DNA from 4 places in the Uliginosibacterium sp. 31-12 genome. Region 2 is predicted to be linked to each of the others. Evidence: predicted binding sites of a transcription regulator. Region 2 holds the regulator's gene; each other region holds the start of a gene.
What was found. The regulator sigma-54, encoded in region 2, starts transcription at its own class of promoters, with help from an activator protein. The targets are predictions, from matches to a motif close to TGGCACGCTTNCTGCTNA.
Positions count from the first base shown of each region.

Region 1: a site for sigma-54 is predicted at 5,861-5,878, ahead of nirB (nitrite reductase large subunit NirB). Genes of this name have one in related genera too.
Region 3: a site for sigma-54 is predicted at 3,512-3,529, ahead of atzF (allophanate hydrolase). Genes of this name have one in related genera too.
Region 4: a site for sigma-54 is predicted at 2,995-3,012, ahead of Q3Y64_RS15985 (DUF2126 domain-containing protein). Genes of this name have one in related genera too.

Region 1 is NZ_JAUOOA010000002.1:42,550-50,107, reverse strand. It holds gene Q3Y64_RS05480 (nitrate reductase) at 1-1,820, opposite strand, end outside; gene Q3Y64_RS05475 (type IV pili methyl-accepting chemotaxis transducer N-terminal domain-containing protein) at 1,832-2,653, opposite strand; gene nirD (nitrite reductase small subunit NirD) at 2,721-3,032, opposite strand; gene nirB (nitrite reductase large subunit NirB) at 3,243-5,693, opposite strand; gene Q3Y64_RS05460 (bifunctional protein-serine/threonine kinase/phosphatase) at 5,996-7,558, opposite strand, start outside.
Region 2 is NZ_JAUOOA010000006.1:30,444-38,001, reverse strand. It holds gene recA (recombinase RecA) at 1-418, shown strand, start outside; gene recX (recombination regulator RecX) at 424-888, shown strand; gene lptB (LPS export ABC transporter ATP-binding protein) at 869-1,591, shown strand; gene Q3Y64_RS12275 (RNA polymerase factor sigma-54) at 1,626-3,134, shown strand; gene raiA (ribosome-associated translation inhibitor RaiA) at 3,153-3,482, shown strand; gene Q3Y64_RS12265 (PTS sugar transporter subunit IIA) at 3,618-4,103, shown strand; gene hprK (HPr(Ser) kinase/phosphatase) at 4,072-5,019, shown strand; gene Q3Y64_RS12255 (putative Na+/H+ antiporter) at 5,081-6,340, opposite strand; gene Q3Y64_RS12250 (hypothetical protein) at 6,473-7,474, shown strand; gene Q3Y64_RS12245 (MFS transporter) at 7,494-7,558, opposite strand, start outside.
Region 3 is NZ_JAUOOA010000007.1:116,441-123,998, reverse strand. It holds gene Q3Y64_RS14110 (MalY/PatB family protein) at 1-441, shown strand, start outside; gene Q3Y64_RS14105 (GntR family transcriptional regulator) at 438-1,133, opposite strand; gene Q3Y64_RS14100 (AtzH-like domain-containing protein) at 1,171-1,545, opposite strand; gene Q3Y64_RS14095 (AtzE family amidohydrolase) at 1,545-2,966, opposite strand; gene Q3Y64_RS14090 (AtzG-like protein) at 2,963-3,163, opposite strand; gene atzF (allophanate hydrolase) at 3,561-5,381, shown strand; gene Q3Y64_RS14080 (response regulator) at 5,454-6,080, opposite strand; gene dnaB (replicative DNA helicase) at 6,260-7,558, opposite strand, start outside.
Region 4 is NZ_JAUOOA010000009.1:26,241-33,798, forward strand. It holds gene Q3Y64_RS15965 (dienelactone hydrolase family protein) at 1-232, opposite strand, end outside; gene Q3Y64_RS15970 (5-(carboxyamino)imidazole ribonucleotide synthase) at 234-1,400, opposite strand; gene purE (5-(carboxyamino)imidazole ribonucleotide mutase) at 1,406-1,906, opposite strand; gene folD (bifunctional methylenetetrahydrofolate dehydrogenase/methenyltetrahydrofolate cyclohydrolase FolD) at 1,903-2,781, opposite strand; gene Q3Y64_RS15985 (DUF2126 domain-containing protein) at 3,048-6,383, shown strand; gene Q3Y64_RS15990 (circularly permuted type 2 ATP-grasp protein) at 6,515-7,558, shown strand, end outside.

The DNA of each region.
Region 1 (7,558 bases), on a different contig from region 2:
GCGGCCTTGCCGGTACGGCTCATGCCGTGCCACTGATCACGCAGGCGGCCGGTGGTGAGGCGCAGCGGATAGCGAGCGTCGATGGCCTCAGAAGTCAGTGTGGTGGCCGGCACGACGAATTTCGCTTTGCCGGACTCGGTCTCGAATTTGCCATCGGCATACAGGCGGGTGCGGCCTTCCGAGGCGCCGGCCGGGAAGGGCCATTGCTGCGGACCGAGTTCGTCGAGCACGGCGTAGGAGAGGCCGGTGATGTCCAGATCGCGGCCCCGGGTGGATTCGGCATGCTCCAGGAAGACGGATTCGGCGTTGGGGTAGGCGAAGAGACGATGCACGTCCTTACGGCCGAGCTTCGCGCCGAGGCAGAGCGCGAAGTCGCGCGCGATGGCCCAGTCTGCGCGGGTTTCGCCTGGGCCGGGAATGGCGGCATTCACATGGGTGATGCGGCGCTCGGTGTTGGTGACCGTGCCTTCCTTCTCGGCCCAGGTCAGGGCCGGCAGGAGCAGGTCGGCGTAGGCTGCGGTTTCGGTGTTGGCATAGGCTTCCTGCAGCACCACGAATTCGCACTTCTCCAGCGCCTCGCGGATCAGGGCCTGTTGCGGCATCGAGTGGGCCGGGTTGGTGCAGGCGATCCACAGGGCTTTGACCTTGCCTTCGCGCACTGCTTCGAAGAGCTCGACGGCGGACAGACCGGGTTTCTCCGGTACTGAGTCGATGCCCCACAGCGCGGCGACCTCGGCGCGATGCGTCGGGTTGGCCAGATCGCGGTGGGCCGAGAGCAGATTGGAGAGGCCGCCGACTTCGCGTCCGCCCATGGCGTTGGGCTGGCCGGTGAGCGAGAAGGGGCCGCAGCCGGGTGTGCCGATCTTGCCAACGGCGAGTGACAGGGCGATCAGCGCGGTGCCGTTGTGGGTGCCGTGATGCGATTGATTCAGGCCCATGCACCACAGGGAGAGCGGGGCCTGAGCTTCGCCCCACCACTTGGCGGCGGTGATGATGTCCGCTTCATTCACGCCGCAGATCTGCGCGGCGGTGGCCGGGGTGGCTTCGCGCACAGCTTCACGCAGGGCTCCGAAACCTTCGGTGTGCTCGCGCACCCACGGCATGTTCACATAGCCTTCCCACAGCAGCACGTGGAGCATGGCGTTGAACAGCCAAATGTCGGTGCCTGGCAGAATCGCCAGATGCAGGTCGGCGCTTGCGGCAGTGTCAGTGCGGCGCGGGTCCACCACGATGATCTTCATGCCGGGCCGGGCGGCCTTGGCGGCTTCGATGCGGCGGAAGGCAATCGGGTGGGCAAAGGCCGGGTTGGCACCGGCGATCAGCAGGCAGTCGGTGTGATCGAAGTCTTCATACGCACAGGGCGGTGCGTCGGCGCCCAGTGTCTGTTTGTAGGCGGCCACCGCGCTGCTCATGCACAGGCGCGAGTTGGTGTCGACGTTGTTGGTGGCAATCAGACCCTTGGCGAGCTTGTTGAAGACGTAGTAATCCTCGGTCAGCAGCTGGCCCGAGAGGTAGAAACCGACAGCGTCCGGGCCGTGCTCGGCGATCACGCTGGCGAACCTGTCCGCCGCCGTATCCAGCGCCTGATCCCAGCCTACCCGGGCGCGCGGCTCGGCGCGGCCCTGACGCAGCTCGGGAAAGATCAGGCGGGTTTCCGGACGGGCGGTGAAGTGCAGGGTCGAACCCTTGGAGCACAGGCGGCCGAAGTTGGCCGGGTGATCCGGGTCGCCACGCACTTCGATCACGCGGGCGCCATCATGCTGGATGATGACGCCGCAGCCGACGCCGCAGTAGGGGCAGGTAGCCTTGGTTTCAGCCATGTTTGCTCGGTTCAGCTCAGGGTTGCGTAGAGGCCGGTCAGCTTGTCCATGACCTGGAGGATGTTCTCCGAGCTCACGGCCACGTTGTTTTCAAGATAGGCCTGCTCGTGCTGCTTGGCATTGCCGCGCAGGGCGTCGTCGAAGAACATCCACTGAGTTTCGGCGAGCTTGATCCAGGATTCGGTGTCCTTGGTGTTCTCCGGCGCCATCTTGAGGGTCTGCATAGCGGCCACGAATTCCTTGCGTGCCGCGTCGAGGCCCTTGCTCACTTCGGGCGTATTCACGCCGGTCACGCTGAAGAAGTAGAACTTGGACATGCGTTGGGACAGCATGCGCTGGCGTCCGGCGATGTTCACCAGCTTGCCGAGCGAGCCGCCGTGCAAGGCTTCAAGCTGCAGCGTGCCCTGGTTGGCCAGCGCCAGCACCTGCTCGTTGAGTGCGGCGACGGTCTTGAGGCCGTCATTGCTGGCCGGTGTGCCGACCACGCGCCGGTAGTCCAGCCAGCGGGTGGCCAGTTGCTCGTAGGTCTGGATCAGTTCCGGCGCATTTTTCCTGGCGGCGAACTCGCGCAGGGTCTGCAGCTGCTTGTCGAACAAGGCCATCGAATCAGCCAGCAGACCGCGTGCATCGGCTTCGCGCACGCCGCGCAGTTGCTGGGCATAGAGCTTGGCCATGCGTTGCGACAGCATGCGCTGGCGACCGGCTTGGTTGATGGCCTCCAGCATGCCGATCTCTGCGGGCTTCTGGGGGGCAGCCAGCGCACGGGCTGCCAGGGGAAGGGCGCCAAGTGCGAAGAGCACACGACGCCTGGTGGGGTTGAGGCTGCTGTTCATGTTGTTTTCCTCGATCTCTGTGCAGGGGCTTTGGGCGCAATCCGCTTCGCTTGTTGCGCCCGACCAATCAAACCGACAGCCACACCTCGCCGGCTTCGAGCTTGGCGGCGAAGGACTTGGTGCAGCCCACATCGGGTGCCTGGGCTTCGCCGCTGTCGAGGTTGATCTTCCAGCTGTGGAGCGGGCAGGTGACCTGCTTGCCGTGCACGATGCCTTGCGAGAGCGGACCTTGTTTGTGCGGGCACTTGTCATGCACGGCGAAGACCTCGTCTTCCGAGGTGCGGAAGATGGCGATGTCACCGTGCTTGGCAGTCTTTACGACGCGCGAGCCGAGTTGCGGGATGTCGGTGAGGGCGCAGATTTTTTTCCAGTCGGACATGGTTGTTCTCTCGGGAGTAGTGAGTCAGGCGTCGTGAGTTGGGGCAGGGGTTTTCTACGCCCTGCGCGCAGCTCACGAATGTGTCTCTTCGTCGTCAAAACCGAAATCGGTTTCCCATTCGCTCATGATGTTTCTCCTGTCAGATGTGCAGGGAACTCCTTAGGGCCGACTTCAGTCGGCGATGTGCGGCTGAAGCCGCACCTACAGAGTTCAGGCCGTGAAGTCCTCAAAAGCCGCGCGCAGCGTGCCCTTGTTGGCCAGAGTGCTGCGTTCGAGCCAGGGGTCGGTGTAGTCCTGCAGCGCGTAGAGCAGGCGCTCGTAGAGTTCGCGGCGCAGTGCGGCGTTCTCGACGATCTTGCCCTTCACGTACTCCAGGCCGACGCGCTGCACGTAGTGCACCGTGCGCTCCAGGTAGAAACCTTCTTCGCGGTAGAGCTGGAGGAAGGCGCCGGAGTACTCCATGACTTCCTCGTCGGTCTTCACCTTGCAGAAGAACTCGGCGACTTCGGTCTTGATGCCGCCGTTGCCGGCTACATACAGCTCGTAGCCGGAATCCACACCGATCACGCCGACGTCCTTGATACCGGCCTCGGCGCAGTTGCGCGGGCAGCCGGAGACGGCGAGCTTGACCTTGTGGGGCGACCACATGCCGAAGAGCATCTTCTCGAGCTTGACGCCCATGTCCATCGAGCGCTGGGTGCCGAAGCGGCAGTGCTCGGCGCCCACACAGGTCTTCACCGTGCGGATGCTCTTGCCATAGGCGTGGCCGGAGACCATGCCGGCTTTCGACAGATCCGCCCAGATCTTGGGCAGGTCATCCTTCTTCACGCCGAGCAGATCGATGCGCTGGCCGCCGGTGACCTTCACCGTGGGTACGGCGTACTTGTCCGCTGCATCGGCGATGGCGCGCAGCTCGTCGGGCGTGGTGAGGCCGCCTAGCATGCGTGGCACCACCGAGTAGGTGCCATCCTTCTGGATGTTGGCGTGGGCGCGCTCGTTGATGAAGCGGCTTTGCGCGTCATCTTTTGCCTCGTGCGGCCAGGTGGAAATCAGGTAGTAGTTCAGTGCCGGACGACAGGAGGCGCAGCCATTGGGCGTCTTCCAGGCCAGCGCGTGCATCACGGCCGGGATGCTGGTCAGGTGCTGATCGCGGATGGCCTTGCGTACTTCGCCATGCGAGTGATCGGTACAGCCGCACACCGGCTTGCTGGTGGAGTCCGCCGGGGTGTAGGCGCCGCCCACGGTGGAGGCGATGATCTGCTCCACGAGCCCGGTACAGGAGCCGCAGGAGCTGGAGGCCTTCGTGTGCTTCCTTACATCATCGAGCGTGAACAGGCCCTGTTCCTTGATGGCCTTGACGATGGTGCCCTTGCACACGCCGTTGCAGCCGCAGATCTCGGCGGTGTCGGGCAGGCTGGCGGCCTGGTTCTGGCCCTTGTGCCCCGCGTCGCCGAGGTGGCTCTTGCCGAACAGCAGGTGATCGCGGATGTCGGCGATGTTCTGGCCGTCCTTGAGCATCTGGAAGTACCAGGAGCCGTCAGCAGTGTCGCCATAGGCCACAGCGCCGACGATCTTGTCGTCCTTCACCACCACGCGTTTGTAAACGCCCGCCGCCGGGTCGGAGAGCACGATGTCCTCAGTGCCTTCGCCGCCGGAGAAGTCGCCGGCCGAGAACACGTCGATGCCGGTGACCTTGAGCTTGGTGGAGGTGACCGAACCCTGATAGCGGCCGATGCCGAACTGGGCAATGTGGTTGGCGGCGACCTTGGCCTGCTCGAACAGCGGCGCGACCAGACCGTAGGCGATGCCACGGTGGTTGGCGCACTCGCCCACGGCATACACGCGCGGATCGTAGGTTTGCATCGTGTCATTGACCACGATGCCGCGGTTGCAGTGAATGCCGGCCGATTCGGCCAGCGCGGTGTTGGGGCGGATACCGGCAGCCATCACCACCAGATCGGCCGGCAGGGTTTCGCCGCTCTTGAGCTTGAGTGCGCAGACGCGGCCACTTTCGCCCTGCACCAGTTCGGCGGTGTGGGCGCCGAGGCGGAACTGCATGCCGCGGGCCTCGAGCTCCTTCTGCATCATGTTGGCCGCGGTCTTGTCGAGTTGGCGTTCCATGATCCACTCGCCGATGTGCACCACGGTGACGCTCATGCCGCGCAGGATCAGGCCGTTGGCGGCTTCCAGGCCGAGCAGGCCGGCGCCGATCACCACTGCGTGCTTGTACTGGGCGGCGGCATCGATCATCGCGTCGGTATCGGCGATGTCGCGGTAGGCGATCACGCCCGGCAGATCCTTGCCCGGCACCGGGAGGATGAAGGGATTCGAGCCGGTGGCCAGCAGCAGGCGATCGTATTCGGCTTCTGTCCCGTCCTCAGCGAAAACCTTGCGTGCCTTGCGATCGATCTTGATGATCTTCTTGCCGGTCTGCAGGGTAATGCCGTTGTCTTTGTACCAGTTCCAGTCGTTGAGAATGATGTCCTGGATGGTCATCTCGCCGGCGAGCACCGGCGACAGCATGATGCGGTTGTAATTGGGATGAGGTTCGGCGCCGAAGACAGTGATGTCGTACATGTCCGGAGCGATCTTGCGCAGCTCCTCGAGCGTGCGCACACCGGCCATGCCATTGCCAACCATGACGAGCTTGAGCTTTTCCATGCGGTTCCCTCTGTTGAAAGCTGAGGACGTCTTGACATACGTCCTGTTCATAAATCTTCAGCTACACCAGAGATCGCCCTTGACCCTGTCCGGACAGCTTCGTTGCTGGCCGGTTGCGTACGGCAGGATTGCCCAGCCGTACTTGGTGCTCGATATTGATCCAAATCAAAGCACGCGTTGTGCCAGACTTTTTAACTCATTGAAATTCAAGGGTTGGGTTGTTTTTATAGTGTTTTTATCAGGCCTTCGATGCACTCGCGGAGGGCGAGGATGCACGTTCTTGAAGCATGGCGCCGCACTCTTTATTTGCTCAGGAACAGGAGCAGCAGGAGCAGGTTGGCGATCAGCGACAGGGCGCACACGAGCTTCAGCAGCGCGTGCGGGTCGCGCTCCAGCAGCGGACGCTGGCGTGGCACGGCGAGCGGGCGATGGGCGCCGCGCTGAAGGGCCAGCAGGAATTCTTCGGCGGTTTCGAAGCGGCGCTCCGGTTCGCGTGCCACGGCTTTCAGCAACACCGATTCGAGCCATTCCGGCAGGTCCGGCCGGTAACGTGTGGGCGGCACCGGGTCGCCAAAGCGCGGATGCTGGAAGGGTTCGATCTCGCCATACGGATACTTGCGGGTGGCGAGTTCGTAGAGCGTGACGCCAACGGCGTACAGATCGCTGGATTCGTTGGCGCGCGGGCGCTCGGCACCTTGCTGGAAGAGCTCCGGCGCCATGTAGGAAGGGGTGCCGGGATTGTTGATCTCGCCGAAGCGTTCGCCTTCGTGCTGGCCATCGGCGGCTGCCACGCCTAGATCGAGGATACGCAGGCGCCCATCGGCACCCAGGTGCAGATTGTCCGGCTTGATATCGCGATGCACGATGGCCAGCCGATGCAGAGTGGCCAGCCCCTTGAGTAGGCGCTCTCCCGTCTCGGCCACTTCGGCCGCATTGAAGCGGTGGCCGCGGGTGAGGCGCTGTTTGAGGCTCTCCCCTTCGTGCCAGCTCATCAGGTAGTACAGGTGGCTGCGCGAGGGCCACGGGATCACCTGCGGGAAGGCTGCATCGGTGACCCGGCGGGCAATCCACTCCTCGTGGGCGAGTGCGGCGGCATCCTCCAGGTCGGCGCTGGCATGTAGGGTCTTGAGCACGGCGATACCGCCGGCGGGCATGCGCACACGGTAGAGCAGGGTGATGCGCGAGTCGTGCAGCACATCAAGCACCTCCAGCCCGTCCAGGCTTTGCCCCGGTTTGAGGCGCGGCGGCAGCGGCAACTCGCGCAGGCGGGCCAGCGAATCGCGCAGGGTGTCGCGCGGCAATTCGCTGACACGAATCACCAGGGCCGTGCAGTTGTCCTGCGCACCACTGTCGACCGCCCCGTCGGCCAGTGCGAAAGCGGCTTCCTGAGCGTCCGGATGGCTTTCGATGAGGCTCTGGATGCGTGCATCGCGCAGCGTGCCCCACACCCCGTCGCTCAGCAGAATGAAGCAGTCGCCCTCATTCAGCTCGCCTTCGCCGAAGTCGATGGACAGATGCTTGTCGAGGCCAACCGCGCGGGACAGCACGGTCTTCAGTTCCGGGTGCTCCCACACGTGATCCTGGGTCAGGCGGCGCAATTGCCCTTCACGCAGCAGATAGATGCGCGAGTCGCCTACATGCGCCGTGATCCAGCGCCGGCCTCGTAGAACCACCGCCGAGAGCGTGGTGGCCATGCCAGCCGTTTCGCTGCGACGGGCTGACTGTGATACCAGCCAGCGGTTAGCCGCGCCGATCACCTTGTCCAGCGCCTGAGGCACGGCCCAGGTATCCGGCGTGGCGTAGTAATCGCTGAGCAGGCTGCGGACGGTGAACTCGGCGGCTTCGCGCCCGTTAGCGTGGCCGCC
Region 2 (7,558 bases):
GATGTTCGGCAACCCGGAAACCACCACCGGTGGTAACGCACTCAAGTTCTACGCCTCGGTCCGTCTGGATATTCGCCGCACCGGCACGATCAAGCGTGGCGACGAAGTCGTCGGCTCCGAAACCAAGGTCAAGGTCGTCAAGAACAAGGTAGCGCCTCCCTTCAAGGAAGCCCACTTCGACATTCTTTATAGCGAAGGCATTTCGCGTGAAGGCGAAGTGATCGACATGGGCGTCGATCACAAAATCGTCGACAAGAGCGGTGCCTGGTACGCCTACAACGGCGAGAAGGTCGGCCAGGGCAAGGACAATGCACGTGAATTCCTGCGTGCCAATCCGGCGCTGGCACTCGAGATCGAAAACAAGGTGCGTGCCAGTGTGGGGGTTGCCGTGATGCCTACTGTGGCTGAAGCGGAGTAAGCTGTTTGAAGAAGCCCGCCGCTTCGCTCAGCTCGACAGCCTTGCGTCTGCTCGCCACGCGCGAACATTCGAGGCTGGAGCTGCGGCGCAAGCTGGCGGCAAGAGCCGGCGCCGACGATGATGTCGAAGCCGTGCTGGATCGCATGGCAGAGACAGGTCTGCAGTCTGACGAGCGCTTTGCCGAGAGTTTCGTGAGATCGCGCGCCAGCCGCTTTGGTGCCGCGCGCATCCGTCGTGAGCTGGATGACCGGGGAGTGGATCGCGAGACGGCAGCTGGCGCCATGGGCGAGGCTTTGCAGGAAGATGAACTGATGCGCGCGCGCAGCGTGTGGCAGAAAAAATTCGGGGTGTTGCCGCAGGATCACAGGGAGTGGGCGCGTCAGGCGCGCTTCCTGCAGACCAGAGGGTTTGCGGTCGACATCATCAGGAAACTCTTGAAAGAAACACTGGATGAGTCTGCTCAGGGTTAGCAATCTGCAGAAACGCTACAAGGCACGCACCGTGGTGCACGACGTGTCCTTCGAGGTTGGCAGTGGCGAAGTGGTGGGCTTGCTGGGGCCGAACGGCGCAGGCAAGACCACCTGTTTCTACATGATCGTCGGCCTCGTACGTGCCGATGGCGGCAAGATCCATCTCGATGGAACCGAGCTCACCCATTGGCCGATCCACAAACGGGCGCACCAAGGGCTCTCCTATCTGCCGCAGGAAAACTCGGTGTTCCGCAAACTTACGGTCTCCGAGAACATCATGGCGGTGCTGGAGTTGCAAAAGCTCTCCAGCGCAGACATGGCAAAACGTCTGGATGAGCTGCTGGATGAACTCAACATCGGCCATTTGCGCGAAGCGACCGCTATGTCCTTGTCCGGCGGTGAGCGCCGCCGCGTCGAAATCGCGCGTGCGCTGGCCACCCGTCCGCGTCTGATCCTGCTGGATGAGCCTTTTGCCGGCGTTGATCCGATTGCAGTGATTGATATCCAGAAAATCATCAGTTACCTCAAGGCGCGCGGTATTGGCGTGCTGATTACCGACCATAATGTGCGCGAAACCCTCGGTATTTGCGATCACGCCTACATCATCAATGCGGGTGAGGTGCTGGCTGGCGGCAAACCGGCAGAAATCGTGCAGAATGAACAGGTACGGCAGATTTACCTTGGCGAACACTTCCGCCTCTAGGCTTGGCCGCTCCGCACCTCCCCGTCTGTAAAGAATGAAACCCTCGCTTCAGCTCCGCCTTTCCCAGCAACTTGCGCTCACCCCGCAGTTGCAGCAATCCATCAAGCTGCTTCAGCTGTCCACGCTCGAACTCAATCAGGAGATCGAACGCATCCTGCTCGAAAACCCGATGCTGGAGCGTGAAGGCGGTGACGAAGAAAGTGATGGACCCGTCCCTGTCGAGGCGGGCGAAGCCAGTGTGGCGACGGCGGGTGAGGAATACCGCATCGAATCCTCTGCTTCATCCTCCGGCGATGAGGATTTCGAGTCGCCGAGCGTGACGGACATGCCGGACAACATCGGAGAGGCTTACGACAGCGTTTCGGATGATGATATCGGCGAAGCTGCCGAATGGCGCACGGAAGGCGCCTCGCGGAATGGCGGTGGGGACGACGATGATTCCGACTTTCAGGAATTCCAGGCCGCCGCTACTTCCTTGCGGGATCACCTGCTGGGGCAGGTCGCCCTGATGCCGCTGGTTGATCGTGATCGTGCGCTGGTGCAGCTGATCATCGAAGCGCTGGACGACGACGGTTTGTTGCTGCAGGACCTCGAGGAACTTCTGCCGCTGATTCCGGCCGAATGGGAAGTAGAACTCGATGAGTTGAACATTGCCTTGCATCAGGTCCAGAACCTTGACCCCGCCGGCATCGGCGCTCGCAACTTGCAGGAGTGCTTGCTCCTGCAGATTCGCGCTTTGCCGGAAAGTGCCACGCGCGATCACGCCATGCTGATCGCGGACGGCAATCTGGAATTGCTGGCTGCGCGCGATTTCGCGCGCCTCAAGCGGCGCCTGGGCTGCAATGATGATGCCTTGCGCGCAGCTCAGGAACTCATTTGTCATTTGAATCCGCGTCCGGGGGCTCAATTTGCACCGATGGAAACGCGCTACGTGATTCCGGACGTGGTGGTGCGCAAGCAACGTAGCGGCTGGACGGTGAGCCTCAATCCAGAGGCCATGCCGAGACTCAGGATCCATCGGGTCTACGCCGATATACTTCAACAGAACAGGGGCGTAAGTAGTTCCTTATCGGGACAGCTGCAGGAAGCCAAGTGGCTGATCAAGAATGTGCAGCAGCGATTTGACACCATCCTGCGTGTTTCGCAGGCCATCGTCGAACGTCAGCGCCAGTTCTTTGATCATGGTGAAGTGGCCATGCGTCCGCTGACCCTGAGGGAAATCGCCGAAGAGCTGGAGCTGCATGAGTCAACGGTGTCGCGGGTGACCACCCAGAAGTACATGGCCAGTCCCCGCGGTGTGTTCGAACTGAAATACTTTTTTGGCAGTCATGTTTCCACCGATACCGGTGGTGCATGTTCAGCAACGGCGATACGCGCGCTGATTCGCCAGCTGGTCGCGGCCGAAGACGGGAAAAAACCCCTGTCGGATGCCAGGATTGCCGAATTGTTGGGCCAGCAGGGTATCGTGGTGGCACGCCGGACGATTGCGAAATACCGGGAGTCGCTGAATATTCCGCCGGTCAGTCAGCGCAAGTCGATCTAACAGGAGAGGAGTAGTTTTATGAATCTCAACATCACCGGCCATCATCTGGAAGTCACTCCCGCTTTGCGCGAATATGTGGTTTCCAAGCTCGATCGGGTGATTCGCCATTTCGATCATGTTACGGCGACCCATGTGACCCTCTCGGTACAGAAACTTAAGCAGAAAGCAGAGGTGACTGTTCACGTGCGCGGCAAGGATATCCACGTGGAAAGTGAAGACGACGACCTGTATGCCGCCATTGATGCGCTGGCAGACAAGCTGGATCGTCAGGTTCTCAAGCACAAGGAAAAGATCAGCGATCACAACCGTGAATCGATGAAACGGCAAGGCGCTGAGAGCGCCAGCTGAAGCGCTGGACGCAGCCGGTCTGGACAGGCAGAATTGTCCGGCCGGCGATGGTTGAGGCTTTCTGCCTCAACCGCTCTGAAACCCAGAAAGCGGCGAGCTCCGGTCCGGAGACTCGCCGCTGTGCTGTAAAGACTCATGAACCTGATTTCGCAGATCCTTGACCCCGTGCGCATCCGTGTCGATGTAGCGGCCTCCGCGCGTGACGGCCTGTTCGCCGCCATTGGCGAGCTGTGCGAGCGCGACAGTGGCCTCGCGGCCCGCAAGCTGGTGGATGCACTGAACCAGCGCGAAAAGCTTGGTTCGACAGGGCTTGGGATGGGAATTGCGATTCCGCATCAGCGCATCAAAGGTCTCAAAGAGCCGCTGGGCGCTTTCCTGCGCACAGCTAGCCCGATCCCTTTTGATGCGCCGGATGGGTTGCCGGTCAGTCTGTTCTTCGTGATGCTGGCGCCGGAGCAGGCCAATGAGACCCACCTGCGTCTGCTCGCCGAACTCGCCCAGATGTTCAGTGACAAGGGGTTTCGTGACACCCTGCTGAGCGCACCAGATTCCGCCGCCATTGCGGCAGCCTTCCAGAACTGGAGCCTCCATGCGGCGAGCGAGCGTAGCTCAGCTGTTTGAAGTCAATCGCGCAGCCTTGCAGCTGCGCCATGTGGCCGGGCGTTTGGATTCCTTCCTGTCGGTGTCTGACAATCGGGTGTGGCCCGCTGATCTGGTTGGCCACCTCAACATGATTCACCCGAATCGTTTGCAGATCCTCGGTGAGGCTGAGTTCGCCTGGGCGCGCCGGCAGAGCCGGGATAAGCTCGATCTGCACATGATGGATCTTTTTGCCGCCACCCCGCCCGGCATGATCGTGGCAGATGACTGTGAAGTGCCCGAGCTCTTCCGCCGCGCCTGTGATGAGGCTGGGGTGCCAGTAATGGCTTCGCCGCTGGAGTCCGCCCGGATAATCGATGTACTGCGCGCCTATCTCTCGCGCAAGCTGGCCGAGCGGGTTTCACTGCATGGGGTGTTCATGGATGTGCTGGGGGTCGGGGTGCTGATCACCGGCGACTCGGGGGCCGGCAAGTCTGAACTGGCGCTGGAACTGATTTCGCGTGGCCACGGTCTGGTGGCTGATGATGTAGTCGAAATCTCGCGCGTAGCCGCCGGAGTGCTGGAAGGCCGTTGTCCGGACATGCTCAAGGACTTCCTCGAAGTACGTGGCCTGGGCATTCTCAATATCCGCACCATCTTTGGCGAAACGGCCTGCCGACGCAAGATGAAGCTCAAGCTCATCGCCCACTTGCAGCGCCGTACCGGGGCCCAGAACGAGCCCCTGCGCCTGGCGCTGGATGATGAAGACACGCAGGATGTTCTGGGGGTGCCGGTGCGCCGGGTTGTGCTGCCAGTGGCTGCGGGCCGCAACCTTTCTGTGCTGCTGGAAGCGGCCGTGCGCAACACCATCCTACAGTTGCGTGGGATCGATTCCACTCAGGAGTTCGTGCAGCGGCAGCGGGATGTGCTGGATCAGGATGATCCTTACGATCGTTGATTCCGCGTTGGCACATGTAAAAAAGCCCGCACATCAGCAGGCTTTTTTACGTGTGCTGCGCTCAAAGCAGGAATAGCGCCGCCATGGCGACCAGCGTGGGAGGCAATGCGGCCAGTAGAAGTGGCAGCGTGCCGATCGATTCGTCGGCAAAGTGGCCGCGCAGCAACGAAACGCCGGCCGGGTTCGGTGCATTGGCAATCACGGTCAAGCCGCCTCCAGCGACCGCCCCGGCAACCAGGGCGTATTTGAAGCCATCGCTGAGGCCTTCAACGAGTGAGCCCAGATAGGTCAGTGCTGCGTTGTCGGTAATCGCTGTCAGCGCGGTGGCGCCGAAAAATACCGCCTGTTCGCTCATGCTCATCAGGAGTGGGCTCAGCCACCATTCCTGCAAGCCTCCGAGCACCACCAGACCACCGAGGAAAAAAGCCACCAGCAAGGCTTCGGTCACCATCAATGGGCTCTGGTAGCGCTTGTAGGCATGCGTGAAGCCGATGAACGCCATTAACAGGCCGATGCAAACGATAGGGTAGTGGGCAAAGAAAACCGTGGCGGCCAAGAATGTTATATGAATAAGATTGACCGCTAACGGGGTCGTCGCTCCGCCGGCCATTTCGCGTTCAGGCAGGTTCATCAGCTCCTTACGGAACAGCCAGCAGACTGTAGCGGTATTGATCAGCACCGCAACGGCGGCCTTCCAGCCGAACATGCTAAGCATGAAGCCGGTGTCCCAGCCCCAAGCGCCCGCCACCATCAGCACAGGGGGGGCCGCGTAGGAGGTGAGCAGGCCACCGACAGAAATATTCACAAAGAGCACACCGATGGTGGCGTACTTGAAGCGCTCGCTCATTTCGCGCGCATAGAAGTTGTCGCGTAGCATCAAGGCGGCGACGGTCATTGCGGCGGGCTCGGTGATGAAAGAGCCTGCCAGCGGCAGCAGCCCCAGGCAGAGAATGTAGAGGGCCGTGTCGCGGGGAAGTGGCAAGCGTCTGGCCAGACTTCTGACTAGATGTGCTGCCATCTCCATGATCGGTCGGCTGGCTGCGATGACCATGATGACGAACACGAACAGGGGCTCGATGAAGCTGCGTGAAGAAACGTAAGTGGTAGCAGCAGTCTTGCCATCGAGGAAGAGCATCAGTACGAACAGCACCATCGCCCAGAAGCCGAAGACGACCTCGACTTCGCCCAGCAGGTGAAACAGTCCTCCGTGTTTGGGGTGCTGGTGAGCCAAGCGTTCAAACAGGCGGGTGGAGAATGTGTGAATCAGGGCCAGCGCAAAAAGGATCGCGGCGAGCAATTCGATGTTGGTTGGATGGAGCATGAGTGCGCTGAGTGAATAACAGAAGTGTTTGAAATATCGGGGCTTACTGGTTCGACTTGCATACTTCGGCGTGGTTCCCGTACTGACTTTTGCGATGGAGACCGTCCCTGCAGGCATATTGCAGCATTCGGAGTGTACGCTCAGAATCACTTCATTACTTCTGCCTTGAATGCCATGCGCAACCCTCGCCTCTGCTTCTTTCAAGTCCGTCTTGCGGCCCTCCTTCTGTTCTCTGCGGGTGCGCTGTCGGAAGCACAGGCGCAGCAAGTCATCGGCACGAACGTAAAGAGGAATGCTGATGCAGTGCTGACGCTGATGACCTTCACCATTACGCCGGACGTCACCACCAGCTCCCTGTCACTGAGCAGTGGCTCGACGGGTAATCCGAATTTGCAGATGTCCCAGTTGGGGGGCGGCTTCACGCTGAGCAAAGACGTGCCTGTTTATATGGAGGGGAACGCGGCCTACTCGCGCTTTGATCCGAAATTCCTTGTCAGCAACGGTACGGAAGAGCGAGAAGTTCCGACGAAATGGAATACCGCTTCGGTGACTGTAGGCCTTGGCTGGGACTTTAAGCTGATGCCGGAGCTCTCTCTGCGACCCATCTTCAATTACACCCAGGGCTATGTCAGTAGCGATGCTTCGCTTGCGGCGAGTTTCATCAATTACAGGACCGGCTCGGATATCGATTTTCTGAAAGGCGGCAAGATGAGCGCCTATGGCAATGGCGGTTCGCTGATGCTGGATTGGGAGAAATTCACGCCTGAGTACGACACGGATCTGGAGATTCGTTATACGAACGTCACTCTGCGCACCAAGAGCGATCTGGATGCGTCCATGAATGGCAGTGCCACCGCAGAAAGCCTGAATGTATGGAGCCGACTGCGGGTGCCGACCGGTTGGGTCGCGTTCGAACGGCCGGTTCGTTATGTTTATGAAGGCACCTACTCCGAATTTTTCGGTGATCAGGCCTATGCCTTGGGTTTCAAGCGTTTGTTCTCGCTCGGATTTGGTCTGGAATTGGATACCAGCGCGACCTGGTTGCCGCTGACTCAGCGCGCCCGCCTGGTGGCGCGTCATGTGTTTGGTGAAGGGGTGTCCGGCTGGTCTCTGGGTATGGCGATCAGCTTCTGATGCTTTGACCGCGCCCGCTTCAACTCCGGCGACTGAGGCGCCAGCCGCGGTCCGCTTGCCAGCTGGCAAAACCGGCGACCAGAC
Region 3 (7,558 bases), on a different contig from region 2:
AACATCCCGGCCCTCGGCTGCGCCTTCGCAGTGATCCCGAATGCCCATCTGCGCAAACAATACCTGGCCAGCGCACGTGGCCTGATCCCGGACGTCAACGTGCTGGGCCTTGTTGCCTGCGAAGCGGCCTACCGTGACGGCGGCCCTTGGCGTGAAGCCCTGCTGGCCTACCTGCAGAGCAATGCGCGCGCCCTGCTGGCGGGTGTGAATGCCCTGCCGGGCCTCTCCATGGCGCCGGTGGAAGCCACTTACCTGGCCTGGCTGGACTGCCGCGGGCTGGGCCTCACCGACCCGCAGCGCCACTTCGAACGACACGGTCTGGGACTCTCGGACGGCCGCGACTTCGGCCTGAACGGCTTCCTGCGCCTGAACTTCGGCTGCAGCCGGGCATTGCTGGACGAGGCCTTGCAAAGACTGGCCACCGCGGTGCGAGCAGTCTAACTCTGGCGCGCAGACTGGAGCCGGTGCAGGGTGATCTTGCGCACCTCGGCGCGGCTCTCGGCGATATGGCTGTTAAGCAGCAGCACAGCCTGATCGGCGCGCCGGCGCAGAATGGCCTGAAGGATCTGGGCGTGCTCCTCGTAAGTGCGCTCCACGCGGTAGCCCTGGGTGAAGTCCAGCCGACGGATGATGCGGATGCGCTCGATCACATCGTTATGCACGCGGGCCAGCTCAGGGTTGTTTGCCGCATCCACCAGGGTAGTGTGAAAGATTTCATCGAGCTCGGCCGCCGCGCGGGCATCGCGCACGCGCCCCTCCTCCGGCACCAGCCAGACGGCCTTGAGCACCTCCACATGGCTCAGATCGGTCTGGTCGCAGAGTTTTCGCACAGCCGCACTCTCAAGGATCATGCGCAGCTCGTAGAGATTCTCGAACATCACGAAATCAAAGGGACGCACGCTCCAGCCATTCCTGAAGTGCACGAACAGATACCCCTCCCGCTCCAGCCGGTAGAGCGCCTCGCGCACCGGCGTGCGGCTCACCCCAAGGCGCTCAGCCACCTGGCTCTCGGTGAAGCGATCGCCGGGCAGCAAACGGAATTCAAAAATGTCGTCCTTGACACGGGCATACACGTGATCGACACGCGAGCCGGCCAGGCCTGGGGAAGCGGAGGAGAGATCGTCTGGGCTCATGCGCACTTCAAGGCAGTGGAGGGCCAGCCATCGGGCATCATTCGCGATAGCTGATGTGAGCGAAGACGATACGCCAGTCTGTCCCGAAACGCACCCAGGTCTGGCTCTGGCGGCCGATGCGGCCATCCACACTACGCCGGAAAACGATGTTCACGGTGGCGCTGTGGGTGCCGAAACACACGATGCGCCGAGCCAGCCGTTCGCGCGCCAGGCCACGCAGCGGACGCGCCGCACGGAAAGCCCGGATCGTATCGATACCGACCTGCTCATCCGAAGCATTGACCCGTTCGACCCGACCATCCTTCCAGAACAGCTCGTCGAGCACGGCCAGATCGTTCACCAGTAAGGCCGCCTCGTAGCGATCCGAGGCCTTGCTCACCTCGGCACACATGCGTTCATCATTGATCGGCATTACCCCTCCCTGATCCACGGTTGACGAAAACACAGGCCCTGCGCCTCCAGAACCGCCGCCGCAGCCAGCGCCACATCCTCCCGGCCCGGCGCAGCAATCAGCTGGACACCAATCGGCAGGGCTGTGTCTGTGGGCAGCGGCACCGCCACCACTGGCAGGCCGATGAAAGAAATCGGCTGGGTCAGCAGGCCGATCGAGGGGCGCGTCGGCACCCGCCCGCCCGGCAAGTTCAGCTCGGGCTGGGCAATCGTCGTCGCCACGACCGGCGTAGCGGGCGCAATCAGCAGATCGAAGCGCTCGAAATAATCCAGCAGGCGCTGCAGAAAAACCTGCCGGAAGCGCTGGGCCTGCACATACCAGCTGGCTGGAATGAGGCTGCCAGCGAGCATGCGGTCCCGATTATTCGGCTCCATATCCTCATACCAAGTCTGCAAGGCCGGGCGGTAGAGCTGGCCGGATTCGCTGGCGGTGATCACGAAGGCTCCGGCGCGAGCTGCCGCCACATCGGCAATATCCAGCTCGTCGCTGGCGGCCAGCGCCTGCGCCACACGCTCGCTGGCTCGGCGCGCCTCCGGGCCGGACCATCGATCAAAGTAGCCACTCAGCCGCGCCACCCGCAGCGCTCCCGGCCCCTGCTGCTGCGCCTGTAGTACTGCGGCCTCGGTCGCCGCACCGACTACGCGCCGACAGGCCTGGTCCCGCAGATCAAGCCCGCTCAGCACATCGAAGATCCGCGCCAGATCACGTGGCGAACGCGCAAAGGGACCGACGTGATCGATGCTGTGCACAAAAGGCATGCTGCCGCCCCGTGAGAGCCCGCCGTAGGTGGGCTTGAGGCCGTAGATGCCACAGAAGGAAGCCGGCACGCGGATTGAGCCATTGGTATCCGAGCCCAGCGAGAAGGCGCACAGCCCCGCCGCGACCGCGGCGCCGCTGCCACCCGAGGAGCCGCCCGCCACGCGGTTAGGATCGAGCGGATTCCGGGTCACGCCATGAAAGCTGTTTTCGGTGGTGAAGCCATAGGCATACGCATCCATGTTCAGCCCACCCAGCAGACAGGCACCGGCCGCGGCCGAACGCGCGACCAGGGTGGCGTCCGCGGCCGCCGGGCCCGCAGTACGCGCGCGGTGCCCGCCGGCCAGGGTCGGCAGGCCGGCGATGTCGAACAGATTCTTCACGGCATAGGGCACACCAGCCAGCGGCGCCAGGGCTTCGCCCCGTGCCCGCTGCGCATCCACTGCGGCAGCCTCGCGCAGGGCGCGCTCGCGGGTCTGGTCGGTATAGGCAAGGAGCGCTCCATCCCGTTCATCCATGCGGGCAAAACTGGCTTCTGCCAGCTCACGTGCGCTCACCTCTCCGCCTGCCACCCCCTCCGCCATCTGCCAGGCATTGCGTCCCAGCCACGCCTCTGCGGCGCTCATGGGCGAAAGATCGGCGCCGGTTCCACGGCGGCCGCCAGTGGCAGTGCCAGCAGCGGCGCCGCCACACGCGCCACCAATGCCATCTGCTCCGCCACCCGCGCGAGCTGCGGCGCATCCAGCGCATACCCCTGCAGCACAGCCACCTGCTCTACATAGGCCAGCCAGGGGTTCTCCTTCATCACCACTTCGCTTTGCATGGGGGCTCCTCTTTCATGGGGTCCGGAAACAATCTTGCATACAAGATCAAATGCAATTTCTGTTCCCCTACTTGTGCCTCTGCTGAACAGCCCTCCCGCCACGCCCTCCCAAACCTTGTCGCGGCAAGCGCCCCAGCCTTCTCTGACTGATCCGCGCCACTCCGGCAGGGAGCTGGGGGAACTGTTGGCGCCCCGCACCAGAAGCGGGCGGAGCGCCACGCCATCCCCCGCTGCGGTGCGCACCCCTGCCCCGGCGACAGCCCCCCAGAGCTCAAGAACGCCCAACAAGTCGATAAAAATCAAAACTTTGAATGAAGCCGTGAGCACCCGGTCAAGTTGGCACGACGATTGCACACCTACTTGTATACAAGCACTCTCTACCGACCTGGACGCTCCCATGACCGACTCGACGCTCTCTTCTGGCCGCGATCTCTCCATTACCGCCCTGCAAAAGGACTATGCGAGTGGTGCACTCACGCCGCTACAGTTGCTCAGCGCATTGCAGCCCTTGCTGGCCGCCTCGAATCCGGCAGCCTGGATCTATCGCCTGGATGCCCCCGCCTTGCAGCAACGCGCGCGGGAGCTGGAAGCACTTGGCCCTGGCCCGCAGCGCCCGCTCTACGGCATCCCGTTTGCCGTGAAGGACAACATCGATGTCGCCGGCCTGCCCACCACCGCCGCCTGCCCCGCCTTCCGCTATATCGCAGAAGCTCATGCCACAGTGGTGCAGCGCCTGCTCGATGCCGGCGCGATCCTCATCGGCAAGACCAACCTGGACCAGTTCGCCACAGGCCTGGTCGGCACCCGCTCGCCCTATGGCACCCCTAGCTCCACCTTCAGTACCGAACATATCTCCGGCGGTTCCAGCTCAGGCTCGGCCGTCGTCGTCTCGGAAGGCTGCGTGAGCTTCGCACTGGGGACCGACACGGCAGGCTCCGGGCGTGTGCCGGCCGCCTTCAACAACATCGTCGGCGCCAAACCCACGCGCGGCTGGCTCCCCACCACCGGTGTAGTACCCGCTTGCCGCTCACTCGATTGCGTGTCGGTATTCGCCATCAGCGCCAGTGAAGCCTGGCAGGTGCTCTGTGTCGCCGGCGGGGCGGACCCTACCGATCCATGGTCACGCCATGCGCAAGCGGCCGGTTTGCCGGCCCGGCCCCGGATCGGCGTGCTGCGCGCCGAGCAGCGCGAATTCTTTGGCGACGCGCAAGCCGCGGCGCATTACGCCGACATGCTGGAAAAACTCGCCACGCTGGGCGAGCTGGTCGAGTTTGATTTCGCACCTTTCGCTGCAACGGCGGCGCTGCTCTACGATGGCCCCTGGGTGGCCGAACGCCTCGAAGCCACGAAGGGCCTGCTACAGAACCAGCCCGAATCACTGGACCCGACCGTCCTCACAGTCATTGCACGCGGTCTCGAGTTCGACGCCGCACAGGCCATGCAGGCGCAGACCCGCCTGCAGGCCTTGCGCCAGCAGGTCGCCCCCGTATGGCGGAACCTGGACCTCTTGGCCCTGCCAAGTGCGCCAACCCAGCATCGGATCAATGCCGTCCAGGCCGATCCGGTGCGCCTCAACAGCCAGCTCGGGTATTACACCAACTTCGCGAACCTGCTGGATTTATGCGCCGTGGCAGTGCCCGGGCCACTGCGCCCGGACGGCCTGCCCGCCGGTGTCACGCTGCTGGCACCGGCCTGGCATGATGCCGCGCTTGCACGCCTGGCCGACACCCTGCATCGCAGCAGCGACTGTCGCGTCGGCCACACCCGCCACGCACTGCCGCCGCCAGGCGCACGAATGGAATGGCCGGCCACCCCGGAGGCCCCATGGATCCGCCTGGCAGTGGTCGGCGCCCACCTCTCAGGCATGCCGCTGAATCACGAACTGACCGAGCGCGCCGCCCGCTTCGTACGGGCCTGTCACACCGCGCCGGCCTACCGGCTCTACGCTCTGCCCGGCAGCGTGCCGCCCAAGCCCGGCCTGCAAGCGGTCAGCTCAGGTGGCGTAGCCATCGCCGTCGAGGTCTGGGAGCTGGCCCCAGCCGCCTTTGGTGATTTCGTCGCCCGCATCCCAGCCCCGCTGGGCATCGGCAGCCTGATCCTGGACAACGGCGAAACGCTCAAGGGTTTCCTGTGCGAACACACGGCCCTCACGGAGGCTGAAGACATCAGCCCGTTTGGCGGCTGGCGCGCCTACATCGCCCACCGCAGTGCGGTCTGAGCACACAGGGCGGGGCATCGAAAACAAAAACGGCAGCCAAGGCTGCCGTTCGATCTCTACTTCCGGGAAGGCTCAGGGTCGCACAGCCCGGCGCTGCATCTGCATCAGGCGCGCCTGGATGTAACCCTTGAGCTCGCGGAATGGAATCGGCTTGCCGTAAATCAGCACATCTTCAGGCAGGCCACCCTGCTCTTCGATGTCCTCGGCGGTCAGGCCGGTCACCACGATGATGTCCATACCCGCCAGTTGCGGATCGTCACGCAGCTTGCGAATCATTGCAAAACCATCCAGATCCGGCATGACCAGATCGGCCACCAGCAGATCCGGCGGGTTGCGACCGATTTCCATCAGGCCTTCGAAGCCAGAAGCCACGATCTTGACCTTGATCGGCATCTCCCAGGTTGCCACCGTCTTTTCGTAGAGCGCCTGCATCAGGCGGTCATCTTCGGCGATCAGCACACGCAACTCGGTCGACGGTGCCGGAGTCGTTACCGGACCTGCCTGACGCTTGCGCAGGAAAGCTTCAACCGAGGTCACGCGAATACGACGATGGCCACCGGCCGTTTTCCACGCATCAAGAAGGCCGTTTTCCACCATCTGCTGCACGGTGCCCAGCGACACGCCCAGCATCTGGGCCGCATCACTAGTGCTGCAGAATTCGCGATCCGGTTTGCCACCGGGCTGTACGGCGTCAGACATGCATGAACCCCTGATATCAAGACTGGGTAAGCCGGGCCGTCATATTTCGGCCTCGGTAAAGCCGCCGGATTGTAACGTACTGCAACAAACTGCCGCAGCAAAAAGCGCCGTGCGGCAAGCTCCGGGAAGTAAAAGTCTGTTAACCGGAGGAAATGCCTGCGCGAGCTGACGGCATGAACTCAGTACCCGGCGCCCTGCACGTAATTCTCGAAACGGGTGTACTCGCCGATGAAGGTCATCGGCACCATGCCGGTCGGGCCGTTACGATGCTTGGCGATAATCAGCTCGGCCTTGCCCTTGTCCTGGGTATCCGGGTTGTAGATCTCATCGCGGTACACAAACATGATGATGTCCGCATCTTGCTCAAGCGCGCCGGATTCACGCAAGTCAGAGGCCATCGGGCGCTTGTCGGCACGCTGTTCCAGACTGCGGTTGAGCTGCGAGAGCGCCATGATCGGCACGTTGAGTTCCTTGGCGAGCGACTTCACCGAACGCGAAATTTCCGAGATTTCGGCCGTGCGGTTATCGCTCTGCTTGTGCGAAGTCATCAGCTGCAGATAATCGATGATGATCAGGCCGAGCTTGCCACCATGCTGGCGATGCAGACGACGGGCGCGGGCGCGCAAGTCGATCGGGTTGAGGCCCGGCGTCTCGTCGATGAAAATCGGCGCTTCATGCAACTTGCCCAGCGAATATGAGAGACGCTGCCACTCGTCATCATTGAGCTTGCCGGTGCGCAAACGGTGCTGATCCAGCCGCCCCACCGAGGAGATGAAGCGCATCACCAGCTGGGTGGCCGGCATTTCCATCGAGAAGATCGCCACCGGCAACTGAGCATCCAGCGCCACCGATTCAGCAATGTTCAGTGCAAATGAGGTCTTGCCCATACCCGGGCGGCCAGCGACGATGATCATGTCGGTGCCATGCAGGCCGGAGGTCATCTTGTCGAGATCTGCCAGACCGGTCGGCACGCCGGTCACCGACGCAGGGTTGTCACGGTCGTAGAGCTCCTGGATACGCTCCACCACCTGCCCCAACACCGGCTGGATCGGCACAAACCCGGTGTTCTGGCGCGCGCCCTCGTCGCGAATCGACAGAATTTTGGACTCGGCCTCGTCGAGAATCAGGTTGGCGTCGCGCCCGGCCGGGGCTAGCGCGCCAGAGGCGATCTCGTCCCCTACCGTGACCAGTTTGCGCAGGATGGCCCGCTCGCGCACGATCTCGGCGTAACGACGCACGTTCGAAGCTGACGGCGTGTTGTTAGCCACCTCGCCCAGATAGGCAAGCCCCCCCACATGCTGCGCATCGCCACTCTTGTCGAGCGATTCGAACACCGTCACCACGTCGGCCGGCTTGCCCTGCTCGATCAGTTTGGCAATGTGGTGGAAGATGCGGCGGTGCTCGTCGCGATAAAAATCGACTTCACTGACCAGATCCGCAACCCGATCCCAGGCCGAGTTATCCAGCAGCAAGCCGCC
Region 4 (7,558 bases), on a different contig from region 2:
GGTGCCGCGCGTTGAGCGTGCCATCCTTGGCGTAGGCGCCACCGCAACCGTGCAGCATGACCACCGCCGGGTGCGGGCCGGGGCTTGCCGGCTGGAACACAAAGCCGGCAAGCGGCGCAGGGGCAGACGATAAGCCAGCCGTGGGCAGGGTGACCGGTACTGGCGCGGTGGCCTGTGCCGGGCTGCTCAGGAGCTCCAGCGTCAGCCACAGGCCTGCCAGCGCCGCGCGCACCTCACTCGTCCTTGATGCCGACGGCGGCGCGGGCGGCCAGCGCGACGGCCAGCGCCTTGGCCGGATCGGCGTCGAGTACCGTGAAGTGGCCCATCTTGCGGCCTGGGCGGGCGTGGTGCTTGCCGTAGAGGTGCAGCTTCAGGTTGGGCACGGCGTAGAGCTTCGACCAGTCCGGCTCGCGATAGGCGCCGTGCGCATCGGGGCCCGGCTGGCTGGCGTCATACCAGATGTCGCCCAAGAGGTTCACCATCACCGCAGCCGAGTGTGCGCGTGCATCGCCCAGTGGCAGGCCGCACAGGGCACGTACCTGTTGCTCGTACTGGCTGGTGACGCAGGCGTCCACCGTGTAGTGGCCGCTGTTGTGCGGGCGTGGCGCCATCTCGTTTACATACAGCTCGCCGTGGGAAACGAAGAACTCCACGCCGAGGGTGCCGATGTAACCGAGCTTGGCGGCGATGTGTTCGGCGATTTCTTGCGCGCTGTCACGTTGGCAGGCCGAGCTGCGCGCCGGCGCGATGGACACGTCGAGAATGCCATTCGTGTGCTGGTTCTCGGCGACCGGAAAACACTTGCTGCGGCCACTCTCGTCGCGCGCCAGCACCACGGAAACCTCGTAATCGAGCTTGAGCATTTGCTCCAGCACGCAAGGCTCGTTCTTGAAACCGTGGAAGGCGGCGATGGCTTCTTCACGGCTCGTAACACGTGCCTGGCCCTTGCCGTCGTAACCGAAGCGGGCGACCTTCAGGATGCCGGGGAAGAGCTCGGCGCCGGCCACTTCCAGATCGGCCACGCTGTTGATCGCGGCGAAGGCTGCGTGCGGAAAGCCGTTGGCGCGCAGAAAGCTCTTCTCGGCAACGCGGTTCTGGCAGATGCCGACGGCATCGGCATTGGGGCGCACCGGGATGAACTTGGCAAGGTATTCGAGGGTGCCGGCTGGCACGTTCTCGAACTCGGTGGTCACCGCAGCGCAGCCGGCGGCGAACTGGTCAAGCGCCGCGAAATCGTCGTACTCCGCGCACAGATGGCGGTCGGCGGCCTTGCCGGCCGGGCTGTTGGGGTCCGGGTCGAGTACCCAGACCTTGTAGCCCAGTTCGTGGGCGGCGAGCACGAAGAAGCGGCCGAGCTGGCCGCCGCCGAGCATGCCCAGGGTGGCGGGGGGCAGGATCATCGTGCTCACGCGATGTCGTCCAGTTTCATGTCCAGCACGCTCTGGGTCTGGCGTGCGCGGAAGGCATCGAGCTGCGCGGCGATTTGCGGATTCTCGTTGGCCAGCATGGCCACTGCGAAGAGGCCGGCATTGGCCGCGCCGGCTTCACCGATGGCGAAGGTGGCCACCGGGATGCCCTTGGGCATCTGCACGATGGAGTGCAGCGAATCGACGCCCGAAAGCGCTTTGCTTTGCACCGGTACGCCCAGCACCGGCACGCTGGTCTTCGCGGCCAGCATGCCGGGCAGGTGGGCAGCGCCGCCGGCACCGGCGATGATGGCCTTGAGACCGCGGCCACGCGCGGCTTCGGCGTACTCGAACATCAGGTCCGGGGTGCGGTGGGCAGACACCACACGGGCTTCATAGGGGATGCCGAATTCCTTGAGGACTTTGGCGGCAGCCTGCATGGTGGGCCAATCGGAGTTGGAGCCCATGACGATGCCGATAACAGGAGTCTGTTCGCTCATTGTGCGTTCTTTGCTTCAAGGGCGCGCTGGGCCGACTCCACGGTGTTGGCCAGCAGCATGGTGATGGTCATCGGACCAACGCCGCCAGGCACCGGGGTGATCAGTGAGGCCACTTCACGAGCTGTGTCGAACTCCACATCGCCGCACAGCTTGCCGGCGTTGGGGCCTTCGGTGAGGCGGTTGATGCCCACGTCGATCACCACCGCGCCGGGCTTGATCATGTCGCCCTTGAGGAAGTTCGGGCGGCCCACGGCGGCGACCACGATGTCGGCACGTTTTGTGTGGAAAGCCAGATCCTTGGTCTGCGAGTGGCACACGGTGACGGTGGCGCCGCGTGAGAGCAGCATCACCGCCATCGGCTTGCCGACGATGTTGGAGCGGCCGATGACGACGGCTTCCGCGCCCTTGATCTGGACGTTTTCGGAGTCCAGCATCTTCATCACGCCCCAGGGCGTGCACGGGTAGAAGCTCTTGCGGCCTTGCAGCAGCAGGCCGAAGTTCTCGGCATGGAAACCATCCACGTCTTTTTCCGGCGAGATGGCTTCGAGCACCTTGTCTTCGTCAAACTGCTTGGGCAGCGGCAGTTGCACCAGGATGCCGTGCACCGAGGCGTCGGCATTGAGTTCGGCAATCTTGGCGAAGACTTCTTCCGGAGCCACGTCGGCCGGGTATTCGAACTTGAGCGAACGGATGCCAGCCTTTTCGCAGCCGGCCACCTTGTTGCGCACATACACGGCCGAGGCCGGGTCGCCGCCGACGAGGATCACGGCGAGGCTGGGCTGCACGCCCTGGGCAGTGAGTTCAGCGGCGCGCTGGGCGATTTCACCGCGCACTTGCGCCGAGAGAGCGACGCCATCGATGTTGCGAGCAGTCATGGTGGGCCTAAGCTTTTGAAAAACCGGCAATTATAGCGCCGAGGTGGAGTTCGCGGAATGTGCCGGGGCGGATCCGGGGCGTGATTTTCTGCAACAAGGCCTTGGCAGGATTCATGCGCTGCTTTGGTGCCATGCAGCATGCCGGGTTGGATGTGTGCCCGTGCTTGGTGCCGGCACTGTGTGCAAAGGCCTGCAATTCCCATGAATAGGGCATTGCACGCTAATTGCTAAGATCTCTCAGCCCCGATCCCAACAGAAAGAAACCGATGTCGATCCATGTTGCGCTGAATCACGTCACGCATTACCGCTACGACAAGCCGATCAGCCTTGGCCCGCAGATCGTGCGTTTGCGCCCGGCGCCGCATTCGCGCACGCGGGTGTTGTCGTATTCGCTGCGGGTGACCCCCGAGGGCCACTTCATCAACTGGCAGCAGGATCCGCAATCGAACTATCTGGCGCGCCTGGTGTTCCCGGAGAAAACCCGTGAGTTCCGCGTCGAGGTGGATCTGGTCGTCGAGATGGCGGTGCTGAACCCCTTTGATTTCTTCCTCGAGCCCGAGGCAATGGCCTATCCCTTTGCCTACAACCCAGGCCTCGAGACCGAGCTGGCGCCCTATCTACTCAAACTGCCACTCGAAAAACGCTTCAAGACGCTGCTGGACTCGGTGCCGCGCGAGAAGACGCCAACCATCGATTTTCTCGTTGCGCTGAACCAGCGTCTGCAGAGTGACATCAAGTATCTGGTGCGCATGGAGCCCGGCGTGCAGACACCGGAAGAGACGCTGGCGAAGGCTTCTGGCTCCTGTCGTGACTCGGCCTGGTTGCTGGTGCAGCTCTTGCGCCACCTGGGCCTTGCCGCGCGTTTTGTGTCCGGCTACCTGATCCAGCTGAAGCCGGATGTGAAGTCGCTCGATGGGCCTTCCGGCACGGAAGTGGACTTCACCGACCTGCATGCCTGGTGCGAGGTTTATCTGCCCGGTGCGGGCTGGATCGGTTTTGACCCGACCTCGGGCCTGCTCGCCGGAGAGGGCCACATCCCGCTGGCCTGCTCGCCGGAGCCTTCGTCCGCCGCGCCGATCGAGGGCGGACTGGAAAAGTGCAAGGTCGAGTTCGAGCACCACATGCGCGTCGATCGCATCTGGGAAGCGCCGCGAGTGACCAAGCCTTATACCGAGGATGAGTGGGCGGCCATCGTTGCGCTGGGCGAGCGCATCGACGACGATCTGCTGGCCCATGACGTGCGCCTCACCCAGGGCGGCGAGCCGACCTTCGTGTCGGTGGATGACCGTGATGGCGCCGAGTGGAATACCGATGCGATGGGCCCGACCAAGCGTGGCCTGTCTGCCGAGCTGCTGGCCAAGCTGAAGGCGAAGTACGCGCCGCATGGGTTGCAGCACTTTGGCCAGGGCAAGTGGTATCCGGGTGAGCAGCTCCCGCGCTGGTCGCTGAACCTTTACTGGCGCAAGGATGGTGAGCCGCTGTGGACCAATCCGGCACTGTTTGCCGATGAGCAGCAAGACCACGCCGTCACTGACGCTCAGGCGGGCGACTTCCTGCGCGGTGTGGCCGAGCGGCTCGGGCTGGCGCCGAAGTTCGCTTTCCCGGCCTTCGAAGATGTCTGGTACTACCTGTGGCGTGAGCGCAAGCTGCCAGCCAACGTCGATCCCTTCGATGCGCGTCTGGAGGATCCGCTCGAGCGTGAGCGCCTGCGCAAGGTATTCAGCCAGGGCCTGGACAAGACGGTGGGTTGGGTGCTGCCGATCGCGCGCAACTCGGCCGGTACACACTGGCAGAGCGGGCCGTGGTTCCTGCGCGATGAGCGCTGCTACCTGATCCCCGGTGATTCACCGCTGGGTTATCGCCTGCCGCTGGATGGCCAGCCGTGGACCCGTGCGGCGGATTATCCCTGGCTGCACCAGTCTGACCCCTTGCAACGCCAGCCTCCCTTGCCCTCGTATGCTGCCCTGCGCCATCAGGAACTGGTGCGGCGCGAGATTGCTCCGGTCGGTCTGGCCGGTGCCGGCGGGCGCGGCAATGGTGACGCGGCCTGCGAGCGCCACCCGGAGGCCTTCGAGTCTGCCGGCTGGGTCACCCGCACCGCCATGTGCGCCCAGCCACGCGAGGGCAAGCTCTATCTCTTCATGCCGCCCACCGCCTTGCTGGAGGATTATCTGGAAGTGGTGGCCGCCATCGAAGCCACTGCCGAGGCGATGCAGTTGCCGGTGGTGCTGGAGGGGTACGAGCCGCCCAGGGATGCCCGTCTGCAGGTGCTGCGGGTGACGCCGGATCCGGGCGTGATCGAGGTCAATGTGCATCCGGTGGCCTCCTGGGGCGAGCTGGTCGAGCAGACCACCCATCTCTATGACGCGGCCCACCACACCCGCCTGTCTACCGAAAAGTTCATGCTTGATGGGCGCCACACCGGCACCGGCGGCGGCAATCACTTTGTGCTGGGCGGTGCCACGCCGGCCGATTCGCCCTTCTTGCGGCGGCCGGATCTGCTCGCCAGCATGGTGAGCTACTGGCACAACCATCCCTCCCTGTCCTACCTGTTCTCGGGCCTGTTCATCGGCCCGACCAGCCAGGCCCCGCGTGTCGATGAGGCACGTAACGATTCGGTCTATGAGATCGAGGTGGCGCTGCAGGAGATGCGTCGCCAGAGTGCGCAATTCGGGAACTGCCCGCCGTGGCTGATCGACCGCTTGATGCGCAATCTGCTCATTGACGTGACGGGCAATACCCACCGGGCTGAGTTCTGCATCGACAAGCTGTACTCGCCAGACGGCTCTGCCGGCCGCCTCGGCCTGCTCGAAATGCGTGGTTTCGAGATGCCGCCGCATGCCGAGATGAGTCTCGCCCAGCAACTTCTGATGCGCGCGCTGCTGTCGCGTTTCTGGCAGCAGCCCTATGAGCCGTCGCGCCTGAAGCGCTGGGGGACCGAGCTGCACGATCGATTCATGCTGCCGCACTTTGTGGAAGACGATTTCCGGGATGTGATCGAAGAGCTGCAGGATTTCGGCTACCCGCTGGAGGCGCATTGGTTTGCGCCCCATCTGGAGTTCCGCTTTCCGAAAATCGGCGATTTCGTCGCCAAGAACGTAGAGGTCGAGCTGCGCCTCGCACTGGAGCCCTGGCATGTGATGGGCGAGGAGGGTGGTGCCGGCGGCACGGTTCGCTTTGTTGATTCCTCGGTCGAGCGTCTGCAGGTGAAGGTGCGCGGCTGGGGGGATGAGCGTCATGTGCTGACTTGTAATGGCCGCGCGGTGCCCTTGCAGCCCACCGGTACGGTTGGCGAGTTCGTGGGCGGGGTGCGCTATCGTGCCTGGCAGCCACCCTCCTGCCTGCACCCGACGATTGCGCCGCATGTGCCGCTCAGCTTCGATCTGGTGGATGGCTGGATGCAGCGCTCGCTGGGAGGCTGTCAGTACCACGTGGCCCATCCGGGCGGACGCAATTACGCCACCTTCCCGGTCAATGCCTACGAGGCCGAGGCGCGGCGCTTGGCACGCTTCTTCCGCTTTGGCCATACTCCGGGGCGGATCGCGCCTGCGCTGGAAGAGCGCAACCCGGACTTCCCCTTCACGCTCGATTTACGCAAATGAGGCATCACTGAGCAGCCCGCCACGGGCATCCGTCAGCGCAGCCGGCACGCGCGCCAGTCGTGTCCGGCCGCCCCTGCTGGTGGCCGTGGCACTCTACAATGCCGGGACGCCCTCAATAACAAGAAATCCTCATGCCCCGACAATTCCTCGCCGAGTATCCGGACGATAGCGCCCGTTTCGACGAAATGTTCTCCGCGCCCGGCGTGCCGCGCGCGCATTACGCTGCGCTCTATCAGCGCCTGCTGGGGCAAACCGCGCCGCAGTTGCGCGAGCTGTTCAACGATACCGATCGCCAGATTCGCGACAACGGGGTGACCTACAACGTCTATGACGACGAGGAAGGTAGCGGTCGCCCTTGGGCTATGGACCCCTTGCCGTTGATCATCCCGGCGGACGAGTGGGCCGGGATCGAGCGTGGCGTACAGCAGCGCGCACGCCTCTTCAACTGCATCCTGGCCGACCTGTATGGCCCGCAGCAGCTGTTCCACGAAGGGCGCCTGCCGCCTGCGCTGGTGCTGGGCCACCCCGGCTTCCAGCGCCCTGCGCATGGCATCCAGCCGCCGGGCGGGGTTTTCCTTCACATTCTGGCGGTGGATCTGGCGCGCTCGCCGGACGGGCAGTGGTGGGTCGTCAATGACCGTAGCCAGTCACCCTCGGGCATGGGCTACGCACTGGAAAACCGCATCATCACCGCGCGCCTGCTCCCCGAATTGTTCCGCGAGCTGCGCGTGACGCGCCTGGCCAGTTTCTTCGCTGCCCTGCGCGACTCCATCGCCAGCTATGCGCCGCATGACAATGGCCTGGTCAATACGGTGGTGCTGACGCCCGGGCCTTACAACGAAACCTATTTTGAACACGCTTACCTTGCGCGCTATCTCGGCTTTCCGCTTGTCGAGGGGCAGGATCTCACCGTGCGCGATGGCTGTGTGTGGCTCAAGACCCTGTCTGGCTTGCGCCGCGTCCACGCCATCATCCGCCGCATGGATGACGATTTCTGTGACCCACTTGAGCTGCGCGCCGATTCAGCCTTGGGTGTGCCGGGGCTGATGGATGTGGTGCGCAGAGGCAATGTGCTGTTGGCCAATGGCATCGGCGCCAGCGTGATCGAAACCGGGGCGCTGGCGGGTTTTCTGCCGGGTCTTAGCCAGCACCTGCTGGGCGAGGAGCTGGCCATG